DNA from 3 places in the Paenibacillus sp. IHB B 3415 genome. Region 1 is predicted to be linked to each of the others. Evidence: riboswitches for the same ligand, from Rfam matches in the RefSeq annotation. Region 1 holds a riboswitch; each other region holds the start of a gene.
What was found. A riboswitch is a leader RNA that binds a small molecule or an ion and turns the genes downstream of it on or off. The one in region 1 is predicted to bind cyclic di-GMP.

Region 1 (3,522 bases):
AGGAGGAAATTAATTATGGGTATCAAGAAAACTTTGGGTCTTGGCGTAGCATCGGCAGCACTGGGATTGTCTTTAATCGGAGGGGGCACCTTCGCTTACTTCAGCTCCACAGCAACCAGCACGGCAACCTTTGCGGCAGGCACGCTGAAGCTCGGCTCTTCCTTTAATACACCTGTTGCCCTGACCAATCTGAAACCGGGTGATTACACCGTACGCACCTTCACCTTGTCCAATGACGGCACCCTGGATATCAAACTCCTAACGCTGGCCACCAGCTACACTATAACTGATGCGAAGGGCGATAATGCCGGCCAGGATCTTGGAGATCACTTCAAAATCAAACTTCTCGACAGCTCTTACACCAGCGGTCCGCTTGCCGGCCATGTGCTGTCCGAGATCTCCCTGAAGGACCTGAAGAACACTTCCAGCTATGATCTCGTAACGGCGGGTGTACTGCCGGGAGGCATCGCCGCTACCCAAACCAAAACCTTCAAGATTGCTTTCGAATTCGTTGACAATACCCAGGATCAGAATATCTTCCAGGGTGACGGCTTGGCGCTGAACTGGACATTCAATGCTACGCAAGGTTTGGGAGAAGCCAAATAAGGCCATTAAACTATATACACAAAACGGCATATCCTCCCTCATCCGGGCTGGATATGCCGTTTTGTCTCTCCCCGCCAGCTTCTGGCAGGAACAAGGGTTTTTGTCCGTTTTGCGAATTTTTGTTATACTGATAACAAAAAGTACGGAGGGCGTTGTAATCGTGTCAGATAACATGGGAAGCCGCATCCATAGGCTCCGTCTGGAGAAGGGTTATTCTTTATCCGAGCTTGCGGATAAGGCTGACGTGGCGAAATCATACTTAAGTAATGTCGAACGGAATATCCAATCCAACCCCTCCATTCAATTTATCGAAAAAATTGCCGATGCACTTCAAGTATCGATTCACGTATTACTGTATGGCGGAATTGCAGAGACTGCAGAACCGGCTCTCGATGGAGAATGGTTCAGGCTGGTACAGGATGCGATGGCCTCTGGTATAAGCAAACGTGAATTCAAGGAATTTCTCGATTATCAGAAATGGCGGCTGGAGCAAAAGGATAACTAAACAGGATGAACCGCAGGGAGGAACAATGTTGCCTGCCCCCTTCCCGGTTAACAGAACAAGGCACAGCGTGTACACCGCTGTGCCCTGTTCTGTATGTATCCGTACAATGCTGAATGCCCTACATCGCCTGGAGTGCTTTTTCAGTAAAAAAACGCCGAATCTCGTCTGCCTGGATGCCAGCCTGCTTAGCAGACATTAGCAAATGCACCCATTCTAAATCCAGATCAACTGCCTGCAGTTCGTCATTCCCCTGGTTGGACTTATCCAAGAAATCTCCTCCTAGAATTTTCGCGTCCCCAGGCAGTCCGGCCATCATAGTATTTCTACTTTAGATCCGAGACTTTGTGCCCCTGTCTTTCGGCAGGTTTACCCTTTACTGGACCCTTTACATGAAAGGATCTGGAAAGAATCGATGAAACCGTTCTCCGCAATAACATTATACAAGATCTTACATGAAAAGTGTGTCGTTTTCTGGAATTTTTTTATGTTAAATCGTGAGGACCCTTAGCTAAAATTGCCAATAGCTTGTATAAATAATTCCAATTCATCTTCAATCGGTCCAAATTAGTTCAAATATACTAAATAGATATTAATCCCGTAATACAATATAGATGTAATTACCCATTTCTATGATTTACAACCACCTAAACCCCTTAATTTTTTATTATTTTTAACGATATTTTATTTCTCCGGCTTCACCCGGAAAATTTATGATTGTTCCGTATGAATCCCCTGCTGAATCATACCGTTTTGCGAACGGATTGCACGAAAGTATGAATTGATTACCCTGCCGGAAAGTAGCACAATAAGATGAGAATGAAACCGCAAACATCGCAGCTCCGCTAAGCGGTGTTCCTAATATACCGCATGTGGAGTTTATCCGTTAGGAGGACCTACTCATGGCCGTCAAAGAGCCCTATAACGAATCTGTCTGGAGCAAGTATTACGGTCCCAATCTGGGCTACATTCAGGAGAAATACGAGCAGTTTGTCAAGGACCCCACTTCCGTAGAGCATCATTACCGCGACCTCTTCACAGTATCCGGCCCGCCTCCCCTGGCTCCGGATGCCGTCAAGACGCCTCCCCCCGCCATCTCAGGAGATACAGAGTGGCTCAAGAAAGCCGTTAAAGCTTCCAAGCTAATGGCTAACATCCGAATATACGGCCATATGGCTGCCGATATCGATCCGCTGGAGCGGAGCACCAACCCGATGGCGAAATGGCTGGAGATCGAGACCTATGAGCTGACGCGCGAAGATCTGAATGCCCTGCCGGCTTCACTGATCTGGGAGAATGCCCCTGAGGGCGTGCATACCGCTATGGATGCCGTTCACAGAATGCGCCAGGCCTACACACAGACCATTGCCTATGAATTCGGGCATGTGCATGACGAGCGTGAGCTGCGCTGGCTCAACAGCCAGGCGGAATCCACAACGTCGCCTGCTCCACTGAACCATGCGGAACGCAAAGAGCTGCTGAAACGCCTGATTCAGGTAGAGCAGTTCGAGACCTTCCTGCATAAGACCTTCGTCGGCCAGAAGCGCTTCAGCCTGGAGGGCAATGATGCCCTCGTGCCTATGCTGGATGAAATTGTCCGCGCTGCCGCACATGACGGCGCAGAGCATATCCTGATGGGTATGGCCCACCGCGGAAGACTTAATGTGCTTGCCCACATTCTGGGCAAACCTTATGATATTATTTTCTCGGAATTCCATCATTCGCCGAACAAGGAGCTCTTCCCGTCCGAAGGCTCCATGGGTGTCACCTATGGCTGGAGCGGTGATGTGAAATACCATCTAGGCGCCGACCGCGCCGTCCGCGAAGGCGAAACCGTGCGTACACGCATCACGCTTGCGAACAACCCGAGCCATCTCGAGTTCGTGAATCCGGTCGTTGAAGGCTTCACGCGTGCAGCCCAGGAGGAACGGGGCACCCCAGGCCTGCCTAAGCTGAATACGGACAAAGCCATGGCCGTGCTTATGCATGGCGATGCCGCCTTCCCTGGTGAAGGCATTGTTGCGGAAACACTTAATATCGGCAAATTGCAAGGTTATCAGAATGGCGGCACCGTGCATATTATCGTCAATAACCGGATCGGCTTCACCACCGAAAGTGAAGATTCCCGCTCCACGCATTATGCCAGTGATCTGGCGAAGGGCTATGAGATCCCGGTAGTGCATGTCAATGCCGATGACCCCGAAGCCTGTATTGCTGCCGTCCGTATGGCCAGCGCTTACCGCCATTTGTTCAAGAAGGATTTCCTGATTGATCTGATCGGGTACCGCCGACACGGCCATAATGAGATGGATGATCCGGAAACCACCCAGCCGGTGGTTTATGGCAAGGTCCGCAACCACCCTACCGTCTACCGTGTTTATGCGGAACGCCTGCAGCGCGAGAAGGTCGTTACC
Region 2 (3,522 bases), on a different contig from region 1:
GGCGCTGCCTGCTTCAACCAAGTGTAAGCTGCGAATAGAATGCGCCCCCGTATACAAAAAGGCTGCTTCCCGGAGAATCTCTCTCCGGCAGCAGCCCTCATCCAAACACAGCGGCATAATAATAATTATTTGCGCTTGTTCGCTCTGGCGGTTCTTCTAAGAAGCAGGCCCAGACCGGCAAGAGCAACACCCGTAATATAGTACGGTGCAGGACTTGATTCACCCGTCTGCGGCAGGGTTTGCTCTGCAGTCACACTGCCCAGAGGAATCTCGTCATCGATAATGATTTCTTCAGGTGCCGGTCCTGCTACAGGTGATGGTGCAGGTGCAGGAACCTCCACAACTGGCTGTGGCGCTGTTGTCAACAACGTCACAACCGGTGATGCTGCCGGCCCGAGAGGAACCGGGTCATCATTAATAGTAGTGTCGGTATCAGTCACAATAGTCCCAATCACTGTCGGAGCCGTTGATGTCGGAAATACGAAGCTTGGGACAAAGACGCTCGTGCTGGTTGCTGTTGGTGCCGCTGTAGGCGCTGTTGTCGGTGCCGCGGTCGGCACTGTTGTTGGCGTCGCTGTCGGTGTAGCCGTAGGCGCTGTTGTTGGCGTCACTGCCGGTGTCGCAGTTGGCGCTGTTGTCGGCGTCGCCGTTGGTGCCGCTGTTGGCGCTGTTGTTGGCGTCGCTGTCGGCGTTACTGTCGGTGTTGTTGTTGGCGTTTCCGTTGGTGCCGCTGTCGGTGTTGCCGTTGGCGTCGCTGTTGGCGTCGGCGTTGCCGTTGGTGCCGCTGTTGGCGTCGGCGTCACTGTCGGTGTCGCTGTTGGCGTCGGCGTTGCCGTTGGCGCTGTTGTCGGCGTTGCCGTTGTTGGCGTTGGCGCTGTTGTTGGTGTTGCCGTAGGCGCTGTTGTCGGCGTCGCCGTTGGTGCCGCTGTTGGCGTTGTTGTTGGCGTTGCCGTTGGCGTCGCTGCTGGTGTCGCTGTCGGTGTTGCCGTTGGTGTTGGCGTTGGCGTCGCTACTGGTGTCGCCGTTGGTGTCGGCGTCACTGCTGGTGTCGCCGTTGGCGTCGGCGTCGCTGCCGGTGTTGCCGTTGGCATTGGCGTCACTGCCGGTGTCGCTGTTGGCGTCGGCGGATCTTGCCCCTTATAAGGAATATGGTGGGATTCCCCCGATCCTGAGAGCGAAGCTCCGATCAGATTCCCGTTGATTTGACCATTATTAAATTGAATAGAGGCATATGGAGCCAGCACAGATCCCAAAACTCCGATACCTTCGATATGAAGACTGGTCGCTTGACTGAAGTTATATAACACTTTACCGTTCATAGCGTTATCCTTATTTCCGTTACCATTAATTCCAGTCCCCATATTCTTCATAGTTATTGAAGTACCGGAGATATTAACTATAGCTGTTGAGCCATCAGGAATCTTAATTCTCAACTCATTTGCACTAGACAGCTTACTCCCGTCCACAGTAAATATGTTAACACCCGAATTTGTACCTTCCAAAAAGAAATTACCGGAATTGGCAGTGGTAACCCCGTTAACAGGCTGAGAAGCAAGCTGCTGAGATTTCTCACGGAGCACACTAAACTCGGCTGAAAAGTCCACAACATTTATTTTTTGTTGTAAGCTTCCTGTCCCCCCGCGCGGGCCTCCGCTGCCGCTATAACTCCCCCCATAGACTACATCACCCACGGTTTCTCCCTGTGAATAATACAGATTACCACCGGCGATGAGAGAGTAGGCTTCCTTCGTTTCCTCACTAGTAAGACTATGTCCCACAGAGTAATTAACATTTAAATTCACGTTTCCGCCGGCAGCTAATCGGCCTTCAATATCACTATGCTTAACATCAACATCTCCCAATATGAACACATTATACTTGGATGCATTGCCCGGCAAAGAGTTGCCCTCGGCTTTAACTGAGATGCTCCCCAGTGAAATAATTCCGCCGCTTCCCACAATCAGAACTGCTATAAGTCCGAACACCGTAAGACGTTTGAATTTTTTTAATTGGAACATACAGGCTCACCTCACAGTTAATATAGATATAGGCCACATTTATATAACAAAAAAAGACCGCCGGAAAGAGGATTGCTCTCTTTACGGCAGTCGGACGATCGTTGCGCTCCATCGCGCTTTAGACTCCTGGACTTTGCGTCCCGTCCTTTCGAACGGTTTGCGTTTATACGTCAGTGAAAGATTAGGTTGTGAAATTATGTACTAAATCAAACTTTTATACTAATGTCTATGACATTCGTTACTTTGGAACTATTTTTAGTTTATCCGCTATCAAGGCTGATTGTCAATGAAATCCTTTGAAACATCTGGTAATAGATTATATCTGCTGATTCATTCCAAAGCACTGTTATAAAAGGGTTTTTTAAAGAAACTTTTGCTTTTCCACCTAAATCCTGATCCTCTCATCGCTCTCGATGGCACCTATAAGGATATTTTGAAACCATGTATAAAGAACTAATTTTAATATCGCAAATTTTAATATAAACACGAGGCCCAATGATCGTAAAGACGCACCTCTTTCTCCTTAGCACATTTTCTTTTACAAGGAAATATAACAACAAATGTATATCCCATATAAAAAAGGCTGCTTTCAGGAGAACGTCTTCTCCCAAAGCAGCCTTTTCGCAATTTAGCGGTGATATCGCCAGCCTTTCGGAAAGGCTCTTACGGATTGCATTTATTTACGTTTATCTGTTCTGGATCTTCTGCCGAGGAATATTCCCAGTCCTGCAAGAGCTAAACCGACTAAGTAATAAGGAGCCGGACTGGATTCACCAGTCTTCGGGAGCGCGGCATCTGCAGGTACATTACCTAACGGAATCTCTTCATCAATGATTGTCACAATCGGCGTTGGACTCGGTGTTGCGCTTGGGCTTGGTGTTGGCGTTAGGGTTGGACTTGGTGTTACTACTAACGGCTGAGGTGTTGCTGTTGCCACAGGGCCCAAAGGCAGCGGATCATCAATAATTATGGTATCTGGATTTACAATATAGCCGATTATTGGAGTCGGCGTTGGCACTACATTAATAAAGACGGGCGGTGCAGACGATGGCACTGGTGCCGGTGGTAATGTCGGTGCTGGTGTTGCCGTTGGTGTTGGTGTTGGTGTTGGTGTTGATGTTGGTGTTGGTGTTGGTGTTGGCGTTGGTGTTGGTGTTGGTGTTGGTGTTGGTGTTGGTGTTGGTGTTGGTGTTGGTGTTGGTGTTGGTGTTGGTGTTGGTGTTGGTGTTGGTGTTGGTGTTGCTGTTGGCGTTGGTGTTGGTGTTGCTGTTGGTGTTGGTGCTGCTGTTGGTGTCGGTGCAGCCGTTGGCGTTGGTGTTGGTGCAGTTGTTGGCGTTGGTGTCGGTGCTGCCGTTGGCGTTGGCGTTGGTGCAGCCGTTGGCGTTGGTGTCGGTGCCGCTGTTGGCGTTGGTGTAGGCTCTGTTGTTGGTGTTGGTGTTGGTTCTGCTGTTGGCGTTGGTGTTGGCGCTGCCGTTGGTGTCGGTGTTGGATCTGCCGTTGGCGT
Region 3 (3,522 bases), on a different contig from region 1:
GCGCCAGTTAAAGTTCAGCAGCGCATCATTCCGGACCAGAACCGGAGTGCCCGAAAGCGTCATGTTCTTGTAGTATTCCCCCTGAAGACCATTCTTGCCGACGGGGGCCGTCACAGTATCATTGGAAGCAGGGGGCGGCGTCAGTATCGGTATCGGCATTGCAGTCGGTATCGGCGCTGGTGTTGCTGTCGGTACCGGCGTTGGCGTTGCTGTCGGTACCGGCGTTGGCGTTGCTGTTGGTACCGGCGTTGGTGTTGCTGTTGGTACCGGCGTTGGTGTTGCTGTTGGTTGCGGTGAAGCCGCCGCAAATGTGCCTGCTTTATAATCGTCCCGGGTCACAGTATAGCTGTCGCTCATGAAGCCTTTGATGGTAGCATCGGTGTTGGTTTCATACAGCATTTTTCCCCAGCTCATCATATATACCCAATTTTTCTGGGAGAGCTGCAGCTTTGCCGTGCTTGGCATTTGTCCATTCTCGCCAATGGCAATCGGTTTGCCATTCGCAAGGGCGAGCAGGCTGTCATGGTATTTATTCATATAATCGTTCTCATATATATCTGCCGCGAGTACATCCACCTTGTCAGCCCCCGGATAGGTCAGCGCATAAGGATCAGACCAGGCATTGGGTGCATTGGGGTTCCATACCCACAGCAGGTTGTTTAATTTATGAACGTTCACGAAACGGTCATACATAATATTCCAAAGCGCAGCAAAGTTATTTTTCTTCCCCCACCAGAACCAGTTACCGTTCATTTCGTGGTAAGGTCTCCATAGTACGGGCACACCAGCATCCCGCAGACTTTTAAGTGAAACTGCCACTTTGTCCAGATCTGCAATCAATGCAGTGTACTGTGTTGTACCCGGAGTAATATATTTATTGAATTCCGCCTGGCTCAGCGGTTTCTGAACATTGGACCAGAGGTATGCGGTACCGGGCAGATTCTCATGAAAAGTCATGGCTACAATGCCGCCGCCCTTATACCAGTTGATCGCGCTGTTCACCACATTTCTGCGCTGCGCCGCTGCTGTACTTTCCGATTGCCCGCTAATTACGCCCAGTTCATAGCCGTGAAGAGCAGCATATTGTCCGCTGGTTCCCTTCAGCTTGTTGCTGAATTCGTCCGGACTTTCCAGATAGTCATGTTGGCCGGTAATAATGCCTTTTCCAGTGATAGAATACAGATCATCCAGCAATCTGACTGCTTCGGTTGAAGCCTCCGGATTAACGGGCGCTTTGGAACTAGATGCAGCTTCTGCAGATGAAGGCATTCCGCCGAGTCCCAGAGGTACTGCAGTCAATAAAAGGGCCAGAGACAGCACAGTGCACAGCAAACGAGACTTACGGTAAGTTATCAAAATCCATCTTCCTTTCGGTAGCCAGGCTGCCACTCTTGCGAAGGCCCTATAGCTTTGCGTCCCTATCTTTCGATTAGGTTTGCCTTTGTCGTATTGAAGGATTAATCCCTCTTACCGTAAGTATCGTCCCTATTTAGTTTTAATTTAGAGCAAAAATGAAATTTTCTTAATAATTGGTTCTTAATACCTGTTTTGGATTTGTAACAATTGGTTATATAGATAGATTAGACCTACGAAATGAATTGCTGCAAGGCGATATCTTCCCAATCCAGGGTGATTCGGATGTTATCTTCCTCCACCAGCTCAGAGCCGGTCTGCACTTCGATAAATTCCATATCTGTCAATGCCAGGATCGCATGCTTGGTGCCTTCCGGAATCCGTACGACATCCCCCGCCTTCACATTATGCATTTTCTCATTGAGCACAATGCTGGCTTCACCGCTGACAATCGTCCAGATTTCACTGCGTTTGTGATGCAGCTGATAGCTGATATTTTTACCTTCAGAGATAAAGATCCGCTTCGTCAGCACCTCATTGCCTTCCGCATATTTCACATAATCAATTACCTTGTAGTGGCCCCAGCGGCGTTCTTCGTACATCGGTCTTTGTTCAAAAGATTTCAGCACTTCCTTAATGCGCGGGCTCTCCGCCTTGTGCGTAACCAGAATTCCGTCCGGGCTGGCGGCGATAATCAGATCCTTCGCCCCGATCACGGTGATCGGAATGTCCAGTTCGTTGATCAGGCAGGTGCCTTCGGAATCAGCAGTGACGAAGCCTTTGCCGACATGATTGCTGGTCATTTCTTCGGTCAGCGTATTCCAGGTGCCCAGATCCTTCCAGAATCCGGCGTAAGGCTGAACCACGATATTCTCTTCTTTTTCCACCACTTCATAATCAAAACTGATGGAAGCCAGCAGTTTATACTGCTTCTGCAGTTCCTCATAGTTCAGCGGCAGTCCTTTGCGCTGCAGAATATCCAGCAGATAACCTAGACGGAAAGCGAACACGCCGCAGTTCCAGAGTGCGTTCCGGCTGATTAGCTCCTCAGCCTGCTTGCGGTCCGGCTTCTCCTGGAAGTGGCTCACCTGCAGATACCCGCTCGCTCCCGCTTCGGCGCTGGTAGGAATGATATAGCCGTATTTCTCGGAGGCATGCTCCGGAACTACGCCCATCAGCGCCAGATTGGCGCCGCTCTCCAGCATCGTGCTCTCCAGCTGCAGAACGGTATCGAAGAAGGACGACTCCACATAAGGATCGACGGGCAGGATGGCTACCGTCTCGCTTGGTGAAACACCGGCGATCGAATACAGGTAAGCTGCTGTCAATGCAATGGCAGGGAAGGTATCGCGCCGCTCCGGCTCAACGATAATCGGCACCCCGCTGCCCAGCTGGCTCTGAATCATCTCTACCTGGCTGCGGCCGGTAGCCAGGTAGGACGATTCCGCCATTCCTGTCTCCTGCAGCTGTCTCCATACCCGCTGTACCATGGATTCCGGTTCACCTGCCGGGCTTTCCAGTACTTTCAGAAATTGCTTCGAACGTGAATCATTGGACAAAGGCCAGAGCCGTTTACCAGAACCGCCTGATAGAAGTACTAGTTTCATAAGTGAACCCTCCTAAGTTTATGTGATGTCGCCAAAATATCGGATTGTTATTGGGAGCTGGCTGCGTTTCGGAAGCTGAAAGACTGGCTGTTATGAGTGTCACTGCAAGGAATGTTTGGGCCTCCGGCCGCTGCCCGTCTCCAGATTTCCTGATTTAAACCGCTCATCGCGGTAGAAATCCGGAGACAAAGGCGTACGCATTCGCTCCTACAGTTCCAAAATTCCTCTCCGTTCCGTTACATAACAGCTGGCTTATTCGCTTCGCCCGCAGGCGAAGCTCCCGGCTAAAGATCCGGCTATTGCCGCTTGGTTGAGCGGCAATTGAATTAACTGCTGCCGCCTGCTTTAGCGGCGGCAAAGCCATTCACGCTTGTTCCAAGGCGGCGCCGCTCAACTAAGCGGCGGTGAGAGATTTAAGGGATTAAGTGCATCTTGTTCCAAGGGATTTCCGCTCGCTGTAGCAGCGGGGGGAACACAACACTCTTGTTCCAAGGTTTTACGTTCACTTACGCGGCGGTGGAATCAAGAGCACTAATGCCCCTCATTTTCTCCTTTGGCCCAC

Region 2: it holds a riboswitch for cyclic di-GMP, as region 1 does, so the genes downstream of both, QW71_RS39440 (choice-of-anchor A family protein) here and QW71_RS38995 (anti-repressor SinI family protein) in region 1, are expected to answer to the same signal.
Region 3: it holds a riboswitch for cyclic di-GMP, as region 1 does, so the genes downstream of both, QW71_RS19555 (PA14 domain-containing protein) here and QW71_RS38995 (anti-repressor SinI family protein) in region 1, are expected to answer to the same signal.

What each region holds. Positions count from the first base shown of each region.
Region 1 covers NZ_JUEI01000027.1:71,254-74,775, reverse strand. Annotated here, with positions in the region: gene QW71_RS14825 (TasA family protein) at 16-606, shown strand; gene QW71_RS14820 (helix-turn-helix domain-containing protein) at 779-1,111, shown strand; gene QW71_RS38995 (anti-repressor SinI family protein) at 1,230-1,379, opposite strand; cyclic di-GMP riboswitch class I at 1,408-1,492, opposite strand; gene QW71_RS14815 (2-oxoglutarate dehydrogenase E1 component) at 2,011-3,522, shown strand, end outside.
Region 2 covers NZ_JUEI01000122.1:40,794-44,315, forward strand. Annotated here, with positions in the region: gene QW71_RS39440 (choice-of-anchor A family protein) at 126-2,018, opposite strand; cyclic di-GMP riboswitch class I at 2,101-2,190, opposite strand; partial or broken gene QW71_RS40235 (LPXTG cell wall anchor domain-containing protein) at 2,695-3,522, opposite strand, start outside.
Region 3 covers NZ_JUEI01000043.1:132,028-135,549, forward strand. Annotated here, with positions in the region: gene QW71_RS19555 (PA14 domain-containing protein) at 1-1,356, opposite strand, end outside; cyclic di-GMP riboswitch class I at 1,370-1,450, opposite strand; gene QW71_RS19560 (sugar phosphate nucleotidyltransferase) at 1,587-2,960, opposite strand.